DNA from 2 places in the Paenarthrobacter sp. genome. Region 1 is predicted to be linked to the other one. Evidence: riboswitches for the same ligand, from Rfam matches in the RefSeq annotation. Region 1 holds a riboswitch; the other holds the start of a gene.

Region 1 (5,294 bases):
GGCACTCAAACTCATTCCCGCATCATCGCTTCGTATCCAGCCCAGGGTGGCGGCCGGAAAAGGGCGCATCCGGGAAGGATTGCGCTACGTCAGGAACAGGCCGGACATTCAGGTGGTCCTGGTGGCGATCTTTATCGTGGGCACCTTCGGACTTAATTTCCCCTTGTTCATCGCCGCGATGGTGGGGACCCAATTCGGCATGGATGCCGGCGCGTTCGGAGCGTTGAACTCGGTCATGGCCATCGGGTCGGTGACCGGTGCGCTGCTGGCTGCCCGACGCGGAAGGCCCCGCCTCAGGTTGATCTTCGGGGCCGCCGGCGGCTTCGGAGTTGCCAGCGCCTTGGCCGCCCTGGCACCCAATGCTGTGCTCTTCGGGCTTGCCCTGGTTCCCTGTGGCCTGTTCGCACTGACCCTGATCACCAGCGCCAATGGCTACGTGCAATCCACCACGGAGGCTGTCATGCGGGGGAGGGTCATGTCCCTCTACATGGCCATTTTTATGGGCGGCACTCCCCTCGGGGCACCGTTGGTGGGCCTGGTGGCCAACGTCGGTGGCCCTCGATGGGCGGTCGGCGTTGCAGCGGTTGCCGGCGTCAGCACCGCCGTCGTGGGTTTGCTGTGGATCATCCGCGCGAAGCAGCTACGGCTCCGGTTCGATCGTCGGGCCCGCGGACTGAAGCACTTCCGGGTGGAGTCGCTGCTGGCACGCCCGGAAACGGACGACGACGGAAGCCGCCAACAAGGCGGTTAACGCGCCTTAAACGGCGGCGGCGCCGTCCGGGAACCACCCGCACGACGCCGACCAAAGCCTTCGGTGCTACTTCTTCAGCTCGCCCACAACGTAGTCGATGCTCGCGAGCAGAGCCGAAACGTCGTCCGGCTCAATGGCAACGAACGTCGCGATGCGCAGCTGGTTGCGGCCGAGCTTACGGTACGGCTCCGTATCCACAACGCCGTTGGCGCGCAGGACCTTGGCAATGGCTGCGGCGTCAACGGAGTCATCGAAGTCGATGGTGGCGATGACGTTGGAGCGGTCTTCGGCGTTGGTCACGAAAGGCGTTGCGTACTCCGAAGCCTCGGCCCAGGAGTAGATGCGGTTGGCGGAGTCTGCCGTACGCTTGCTGGCGAAGTCCAGGCCACCGTTGCTGTTGAGCCACTGCACTTGGGCGTCCAGGGTTACCAGGGTGGTCAGCGAAGGGGTGTTGTAGGTCTGGTTCAGCTTGGAGTTGTCGATGGCAGTCTGCAGGTCCAGGAAGTCCGGGATCCAGCGGCCGCTCGCCTTGACCCGTGCAGCCCGCTCCAAGGCGGCGGGGGAGAAGAGGCCAAGCCAGAGGCCACCGTCGGAGGCGAAGTTCTTTTGCGGTGCGAAGTAGTAGACATCCGTCTCGGCGACGTCCACGTCCAATCCGCCGGCTGCGGAGGTGGCGTCCACCAGGATGAGGGAGCCTTCATCGGCACCCTGGACACGCTTCACAGGAGCGGCCACGCCAGTTGATGTTTCATTCTGGGGCCAAGCGTAGACGTCCACGCCGGCTTCGGCCCTTGCCTCGGGGCGGGTGCCGGGTTCAGCTTTGATGATGGACGAAGCGTCAAGGAACGGTGCCTTGTTGGTGGCGGCAGCGAACTTTGAGCCGAACTCGCCGAATGAGAGGTGCTGGGCCTTCTTCTCGACCAAGCCAAATGCAGCCACGTCCCAGAACGCCGTGGAGCCGCCAACGCCGAGGACAACCTCGTAGCCTTCAGGAGCACGGAAGAATTGGCTGAGTCCTTCACGGACTGAACCCACCAGGTTCTTGACCGGAGCCTGACGGTGGGAGGTGCCGAGGATGGTGGTCGATGCGGCAGACAACGCTTCGATCTGTTCCGGGCGAACCTTGGACGGTCCAGCGCCGAAGCGTCCGTCCTTGGGCAGCAGGTCGGCGGGAATGGTGATGCTGTTGTCGCTCACGTAGGGCTCCAATGGGTATCGGCTAGAGATGGGTCGTGGCAGGGGGCAGCAACTGCCCCTTCGACACCCCAATTCTGCCTGACCCGGCCCGGGCGCAGGAACCTGCGACCGTCATAGTCCGCCACGTGGAACGTGGACGAACAAGATGCGACCACGATGCGACCGGAATTATCCAGAGTAATTCCAAATAAGCTAGGCTGGTGGTTGGCGTTCATGGGGCGGCGGTGCACACCGTCCGACCTTGCTGGGGACGCGGTACGGTGGAGATTACGCAAGGAACTGCGTTCGAGGAGAGCTGAGCTGGATGACGGATCTGATCGATACCACTGAGATGTATCTTCGGACCATTTTGGAGCTTGAAGAAGAAAACATAGTGGCTCTCCGGGCCCGCATTGCCGAGCGATTGCGCCACTCCGGACCCACTGTTTCCCAAACTATCGGACGCATGGAGCGCGACGGTTTGGTGATCGTGTCCAACGACCGCCACCTGGAACTCACTGAAGTGGGCCGGAAGCGCGCTACCGAGGTCATGCGCAAGCACCGCCTTGCAGAGCGACTGTTGGCCGACGTTATTGGTCTGGACTGGGCCTACGTGCACGATGAAGCGTGTCGCTGGGAGCACGTCATGAGTGAGCGCGTGGAGCGTCGTCTCTACGAGCTCCTGGAGCACCCTACGGAGTCTCCCTATGGCAACCCTATTCCAGGACTTGAAGCACTTGGTGGCCTTGCCAGCCAGCCCTTCCCCCGGCTTGACGTCAACCTGTTGCAGGCCATGGATGGCTACGCCGCCGATTCGCGTGTGGTGGTCAGCCGCTTGGCGGAGCCCATCCAGGTGGAGCCCGAGCTCCTTACCCAGTTGGACGAAGGCGGAATCCGTCCGGGCGCCAGCGTCTCGCTGGAACGCGTCGGTGAGTACATCTCGGTCCGGGTCCCTGGTATTGAAGGCGCCTTGGAGCTACCTCCTGAAGTTGCCGCGCACGTCTTCGTCTCCCTCAGCTGACCGGAGCTGGCCCAGTACCGTGTCAAACCTCACTTTTGGTCCTTCGGCGCGCGTGTGACCTGCGGTTTTTCGGAATTGATGATAAGGGGCTGCTGCGTTCAGACCGTTCCTGTTGATAACGAATTTATTACCGAACGCCTTAATCCCCTATAGTTATCTACTAGCGCTGATACCAAAGCGTTACCTGATCCGGAGCCGAGCTCTGCCAGCGGATCAGGTGTGTTACCCACCACTGGCAGAGGCGGGGGAACCACAAGCGGCTGTCTAAAGAAGCAGCCTTGGGGTGAAGTCCGCAGCAGAAGTGCCCACGTATACAAGTCCCTCTTGGGATACCTGTGTGCCGTGAGCGCCTCGTGCGGACCGGGTCTTTGTACTCTCTGACCCGAATCCGACAGCTAACTTCGCAGGCTTTTGAGAGAGGAACAGAGTTTGACATCGCAGAACGTCAGGGGCCGCCGCCGTGCGTCCGGCCCCGCTGCTGAGCTGCGGCCAGCCACCGTCGTAACGGAGATCCGGCCTCGCGACACCGAGCGTCAGGTGCGCCGCCGTAAGAGCCCGATGCGCCAGGTTGCCGACTTCGCCGCTGCCAGCGGCGTCGGGCAGAAGGCCGGTGTTGCGCTAGCCGCCACCGGACTTGCCCTGACTGTCGGCCTGCCCGCCACTAGTCCTGTCATGGCCACCTCGGAATCGGGCCAAACCGAGTCCGCCCTTGCAGTGGCCGCTCCTGCTGGCAGCCAGCCCGAAGTCTCCGCTGCCGCGTCAGCCAAGATCGACTTCAGCCGCGCCGCCGTCGCAACTGCTGCCGACCCGGATGGCAAGCTGAAGCAGCTGCTCAGTGCGCAGTCGACAGAAAGCATCCAGCGGACCTCGTCCGTTGGCAGCATGGCCAGCCCCCTTGACACGCTCTCCACGGCATCCCCTTTTGGTTACCGCATCAGCCCCCTCACGGGTGGCGCCGGTGACTTCCACCGTGGCCAGGATTTCGTTGCCCAGTGCGGCACGGCTGTGCACGCCGCGGCGACAGGCAAGGTCACCTTCGCCGGATGGCACGAGTATGGCGGAGGCAACCGCGTGGTCGTTGATCACGGCAATGGCCTTGAAACCACGTACAACCACCTGTCGTCGTTCACCGTCCAGGTTGGACAGACCGTAAACCGTGGCGACACCGTCGCCCTGAGCGGCACCACTGGCGCTTCCACCGGCTGCCACCTCCACTTCGAGGTCCAGGTCAACGGTGAAGTTGTAGACCCCATGGGCTGGCTCTGAGCCAGGTGATGGCTGCCTCTCGCATTCGCGAGACACCCCGTGACCTGAATGTGACATTCGCGTTCAACTGTTGTAGCGTACAGAGCGCATCGGCTTTTTAGGGGGCCGATGCACTTGAGTGGATTGCCTAGCTCTGCCACCGCTCAGGGTCCGTTCGCATAAATCGTCTGGCAGGGGCGGGGGAACCATTTCTGGTCTTCGAAAGAAGGCCTTGGGGTTAAGTCGCAAAAGCTTCCTTGGAAGCAGCGCGGCCGGATGACTCCCATCCGAATCCGACAGCTCACCTCGCAGGCATTGGGAGAGGCTACCTTCGTGTCATCACGCACTACCCCTGCGCGCCATCGCGCCCAAACGGTTCGTACGAACCCGTTGAACACTCTTTCCAAGGCTGTTTCCTCCAATGCAGGGACCGTAGGCCGTCAGGCCGCCGTCCTCGCAGCAGCCTCAGGCCTCGTCCTCACCGTCGGCTTGCCGGCACAAGCAGCAGACACCGACGTTTCCAAGTTGGAAGCCTCCAGCACCCAACAGCTGGTGGCTACCGCGGTGGTTACCGCAGAACCGACAGCTACTGTTTCCTTCGAGAGCCCCATCGTGGCCACCAAGGAAGCCCCCAAAGTAGTCCAGCGCGCAGCGCAGATTACCGAGCGTGCAGCGGCCACCACTGAAGAAACAGTGCAAGCAGTTACAGCTAAGTCCTCCGAGGCCAAGGATTCGCCTTCCAACGCAGCTGCCTCCGGTCTCGCCGCCATTGCCTACACCGGCATCGGCTCTCCCTACGTTTGGGGCGGCACCACACCCAACGGTTGGGATTGCTCCGGCTTCACCCAATGGGTCTACGCACAGGCAGGAATCAGCATCCCCCGCGTCAACGCCTGGACGGCCATGACGCCTACCAGCACTCCTGCTCCCGGCGACCTCGTCATGCAGAACGGCGGAGCCCATGTGGGCATCTACGTCGGCAACGGCATGATGATCAGCGCCTTGAACCCCGGTCAAGGAACGCTGCTGCACTCCGTAGCGTCCACCGGCTCCTCCTCGTTCTACACCCTCCGCTAAAAATCCGGTTCGGGGTCGGCCGAA
Region 2 (5,294 bases), on a different contig from region 1:
TCAGTTTTGACCGTCCGGGCCGTCCTTTTCGACATGGACGGCACGTTGGTGGACTCAACGGCGATCGTTGAGCAGGTGTGGCTTGAGTTCGCCGAGCGCTACGGCTTGGATTTCAATGAGATCCTGCGCAACTCACATGGCGTCCAGGCCCGCGACACTGTTCGCCGTTACGCGCCCGCCGGCGCTGACTTCGAAGCCCTGACCGCCGAGCTGGGCGAGATGGAACGCTCCCGGACAGACGGCGTCATCGCTCTTCCCGGGGCCGAAGCCCTGCTGGCGGGACTCCCGGATGGCGCCATTGCGTTGGTCACCTCTGCGGACCGCATCTTGGCCGATATCCGCATGCAAGCTGCCGGCCTGACCATGCCATCAACAACAGTCACTGCTGAGTCCGTCACCCGCGGTAAGCCGCATCCTGAGGGTTACCTGAAGGCGGCGGCACTCTTGGGAGCCGACCCGGCCGACGTCGTGGTTTTCGAGGATGCGCCTGCCGGAATCGCTGCTGCGCGTGCGGCGGGGATGCGGACCGTTGTGGTGGGCGACTCCGGCGGCGAGCTGGAGCCGGGCATGTGGCGGATCCCGGACTACTCGGCGGTCACCGTCACCGCAGTGAAGGATCACGACGGCGGTCACCTCCTGACGCTCACCCTCTAGTACCGCCCGGCTAAAGGCTGTTCCAAGCGGTGAACCGGGCGTAGGCTGTGCGCATGTCTGCGATGCCGGAGGCGTACGGTGCTGCATTGGAGCGGGCCATGGTCCACGCCGGTGAGTGGCTTGCGTCGGTGCCCACCCGTTCTGTCCGCCCTTCGTCCGATGCCGACCAAGTGGCCAAGACCATCCTGCCGCGTCTCCCGGACGGAGCAACCGATGCCGCGGAGGTAGTGGACGAACTCGCCGCGCTGGCTGAGCCCGGCTTGATGGCGATCCAGTCCGGACGGTTTTTCGGTTGGGTCATGGGAGGAACCTTGCCCGCCGCCATGGCCGCCGATTGGCTCGTCTCTGCCTGGGATCAAAACACCGGGCTCCGGTTCGCCACCCCCGCTGCCGCTGCCATTGAGGAATCCGCCGCCGCCTGGCTTTTGGACCTCCTGCACCTGCCTGCGACAGCCGACGTCGGATTCACCACGGGCGCCACGACTGCCAACTTCGTAGGCTTGGCAGCGGGCCGCCAATACCTGATGGACGAGGCCGGATGGGACCTCGAAGCGCTCGGCCTCACCGGCGCGCCCCGGATCACTACCTTTGCCGGCAGGGAACGGCATGCCGCAGTGGATCTGGCGCTGCGCTACCTCGGTTTGGGCGCCTGTGTTCCGGTAGACGCCGACGACGAAGGGCGGATCAGTCCCGACGCCCTGGCTGATGCCATGGATCAGCAACCCGGCCCATCGTTGGTCTGCCTGCAAGCCGGCAACCTCCACTCCGGGGCATTCGATCCCATGGAGGAAGCCATAGCCGTGGCACACGATCGCGGCGCGTGGGTGCACGTGGACGGTGCCTTTGGTCTGTGGGCCGCCGTGAGCCCGAAGCTGCGCGGTCGGTTGGCGGGTGTGGAGGACGCAGATTCGTGGGCAACGGATGCCCATAAGACCCTGAATGTCCCTTACGACTGCGGCCTGGCAATAGTGGCACGCCCGGAAGCTTTGAGGCGTGCCTTCAGCGTTCACACGAGTTACCTCATTGCCACTGATGCGGGGCCAGGGGACCCTTTCGAGAAAGTTCCGGAGATGTCTCGCCGCGCCCGGGGCATCCCGGTGTGGGCTGCGCTCAGGCAACTGGGCCGCTCAGGAGTTATTTCGATGGTGGAGCGCCTCGCAGCGAACGCCGGTGCCCTGGCAGAAGGACTGGCGGCGATCCCGGGTGTGGAGGTGCTCAACGACGTCGTCTTCACTCAGGTTTCGGTGAGCTTCGGCAGCGACAATCGTACGCACCGCGTCACCCAGAGGCTCATGGCGGAAGGTGCGGTGTGGATGTCCGGTTCGTCGTGGCGGGGCCGCGAAATACTCCGCATCTCGGTGAGCAACTGGTCCACGGATGCCGGCGATGTGGCCGCCTCCATCGCAGCCGTGCGGGCTGCGATGGAGGCGGAACCGGAGGCATAGGCAAGGGCAGCCCGGCTTACACAAAGCCGCGCCCGCTCCCGCCATCCGCTCCAGTGTGTACTGGTGCGAACGGCAGCAACGGGCGCGGCAATCAAGCAGTCTGGCTTAGTACCAGTTGTTGGCCAAGTGGAAGCCCAGAGCAGCGGACGGGGATCCGTAGCGCTCCTTGATGTAGTTCAGGCCCCACTTGATCTGGGTCTGGTAGTTGGTCTGCCAGTCAGAGCCGGCCGTGGCCATCTTGGTAGCAGGCAGCGACTGGACGATTCCGTAGGCGCCGCTGGAGGGGTTGGTAGCTGTGGTCTTCCAGTTGGATTCCTTCTCCCACAGCGTGTTCAGGGCGGTCATCTCGGCCTGGCTCCAGCCGTAGTTGCCCAGGATGCTGGCGGCGTACGCCTTGGCAGCAGCGGGGTCATCCACGGCCTTGGGGGCGGCAGCAGCTGCTGCGGCTTCCGCGGCGGCAGCGGCAGCGGCGGCGTCGGCGGCTTGCTTGGCGGCAGCGTCAGCAGCAGCCTTCTCAGCTGCGGCCTGGGCGGCAGCTTGGTCGGCTGCAGCCTTTTCGGCGGCGGCCTGCGCGGCGGCGGCCTGGTCAGCTGCAGCCTTTTCGGCGGCAGCCTTGTCAGCAGCTGCCTTATCCGCAGCGGCCCTGTCGGCTGCGCCCTTTTCGGCGGCAGCATTCAGGGAAGCAGAGATCTCAGCCGACTTGTTGGTGTTGACCTGCGCACTGGCCTGGGTTCCGGCTACGCGGCTGGCCTCGGGGAGGGTCAGCGCGGCGTTGGCGGCGGTTCCGAGCGACGCAACGCCCAGTGCAGCTGCCACAACACCGGCGACTACGGACATGCGGTGGCCGGACTTACCTTGGCGGGCTGCGTTCTTGAGGACGGACTGCGACTTGGTGTGCGGTGCGTTGTGTTCGTCGCGGTGACGCGCGGAAGGGCGCGTCTGATCGTTAAATTCAGACATGTGATTACCTCTCAGCGCCTGCGGAGTTAGCTGTCGGGTTCGGATGAGGTCATCCGGCCGCGCATCACGCTGCGGCTTCACCCCAAGGGCCGACCAAAAGGCCTTGCCCGGAGACTCTGGGTCCCCCGTCTCTGCCTCGGTGAAAGAACGGACTCCGGGAAGTGGCAGAGCTCGGCGCATCCCGGATGCGGGCCAGTTGGGGCGACCCACCCTTTCGACGGTACAGGAGCTTTCCGCAGAAGTCACATTTAGGTAACAGAGATCACGGCGGCGGTGAGTCGCCTTGCCCGATTCGTTATGGGCGTTCGGTGCTCACCGCCGGGAGTCGGACGGCGAATTCGGTATGCCCCGGCCGCGAGGTCATCTCCACGCTGCCGCCGTGCGCTGAAATGATGGATTCCACAATGGACAAGCCGAGTCCGGAGGTGCCTTCGCTACCTGATCGCGCCGCATCGGCGCGGGCAAACCGGGAGAAGATCCTGCCTTGGAAGTCTTCAGTAATTCCGGGACCGTTATCCGTCACTGTGACCACGGCGCTGCCATCGGCGGAGAGCATCACGCCTGTGACCACAGTGGTGCCGGGATCGGTGTGCTTGCGGGCATTGGACAGCAAATTGGCCAGTACCTGGTGAAGTTGGGTGGCGTCGCCGCGCATGGTGATGGGCTCATCGGGGAGCTGGAGCTGCCAAATGTGGTCCGGTGCCATGACTTTCTCGTCACTGACCGTTTCGACCACCAGCTGTGTCAGGTCCACGTCCTCAACTTTGACGGGCTGACCCTCGTCCAACCGCGCCAGCAGAAGAAGGTCCTCCACCAAAGTGGTCATGCGTTCGGCCTGGCTTTGGACTCGGGCCAGCGACTTCCATCCATCCTCGGTGAAATTCTCCGTCATCCTCAGCAGCTCGGTGTAGCCCCGGACGGCTGTCAGGGGAGTCCGCAGCTCGTGCGAGGCGTCCGCCACGAACTGCCGCACTTTGGTTTCGCTTTCCTGACGTGCTTCCAGTGCGCTCGAAACGTTGTTCAGCATCTGGTTCAAGGCATAGCCGACACTGCCCACTTCCGTTCCAGGGTGAGATGCCGACGGCGGTACGCGCACTGCCAGTGCCACCTCACCGGCGTCGAGGGGTAGGCGCGAAACCTTGATGGCAACCTCGGAGAGTTGCTCCAGCGGACGCATGGTCCGGCGGATGATGACCGTTCCTACGAGCCCGATCACTACCAGCCCAGCCAGCGAGACCAGCACCATGGTCCACACCAAGGACGCCTGGGCAGATTGTTTGTCGGCGAGGGGCAGGCCGGTCACAATCACGTCGCCATAAGTAGTCTCGACTGCCACTAGCCGGTAGTCGCCGTTCGACAGTGATTGATCCACGGGTTGATTGTCCGTGGGGAGCGATACCAGGACCTGTTCGTCGTCGGCTGAGAGCGAGACGCGGTTACCGTGGGCGTCGATCAAACCCGAGCTACGCACCAGGGAGCCGTCGATCCTTGCGTTGAGCGTGCCCGCAGCCTGCCCGCGCGCCTCCAAAGGATCCGGCCTGCCTGGGGATAACGGAAAGTTCGACGGCGGCCTGCCGAAGTCGTTTGCCCGGCTGGACGCCTGCTCCAACTGCCTGTCGAGCTGCCTGTTGAAGACCATGTCCATGGACGCGTAGCTGACAACTCCCACCGCAGCGCAAATGGCGATCAGCAGTGCCATGGCCACCAGGACCAGGCGTGTACGCAAGTGCCAGGTGGAGGGGTCGAGCCAACTGCGGCCGGACTTCCCGGCCACTCTTGGGAGGGTGCTCAATGCCTAGTCCGCAGGCTTGATGACGTATCCGGCACCCCTGATGGTATGGATCATTGGGGGATGGTTGGCTTCGATCTTCTTGCGCAGATAAGAGATGTAGAGCTCCACGATGTTGGCCTGGCCGCCGAAGTCGTAATCCCACACGCGGTCCAGGATCTGGGCTTTGCTGACCACTCGTTTTGGGTTCTCCATGAGGTAGCGAAGCAGCTCGAACTGGGTGGCGGTCAGCGGGATGTCCTGGCCGGCGCGGGTTACTTCCCGGGTATCTACGTTGAGTGTGAGGTCGCCTACCACCAGCTCGGCGGTGTCCATGGCAGCTACGCCGGAGCGCTGGACCAGGCGGTGGAGGCGCAGGAGGACTTCTTCCATGCTGAAGGGTTTAGTGACGTAGTCGTCGCCGCCAGCTGCCAGCCCCACAATGCGGTCCTGTACGGCGTCCTTGG

The links. Region 1 has a riboswitch for cyclic di-AMP ahead of RIF72_RS04595 (M23 family metallopeptidase). Riboswitches for the same ligand answer to the same signal wherever they lie in the genome.
Region 2: it holds a riboswitch for cyclic di-AMP, as region 1 does, so the genes downstream of both, RIF72_RS12415 (hypothetical protein) here and RIF72_RS04595 (M23 family metallopeptidase) in region 1, are expected to answer to the same signal.

The regions. Positions count from the first base shown of each region.
Region 1 covers NZ_JAPSHI010000004.1:27,063-32,356, forward strand. Annotated here, with positions in the region: gene RIF72_RS04580 (MFS transporter) at 1-751, shown strand, start outside; gene serC (phosphoserine transaminase) at 818-1,948, opposite strand; gene RIF72_RS04590 (metal-dependent transcriptional regulator) at 2,253-2,948, shown strand; cyclic di-AMP (ydaO/yuaA leader) riboswitch at 3,132-3,373, shown strand; gene RIF72_RS04595 (M23 family metallopeptidase) at 3,378-4,214, shown strand; cyclic di-AMP (ydaO/yuaA leader) riboswitch at 4,353-4,522, shown strand; gene RIF72_RS04600 (NlpC/P60 family protein) at 4,527-5,270, shown strand.
Region 2 covers NZ_JAPSHI010000015.1:37,639-42,932, forward strand. Annotated here, with positions in the region: gene RIF72_RS12405 (HAD-IA family hydrolase) at 1-654, shown strand, start outside; gene RIF72_RS12410 (aminotransferase class V-fold PLP-dependent enzyme) at 708-2,099, shown strand; gene RIF72_RS12415 (hypothetical protein) at 2,205-3,059, opposite strand; cyclic di-AMP (ydaO/yuaA leader) riboswitch at 3,061-3,246, opposite strand; gene RIF72_RS12420 (HAMP domain-containing sensor histidine kinase) at 3,355-4,851, opposite strand; gene RIF72_RS12425 (response regulator transcription factor) at 4,855-5,294, opposite strand, start outside.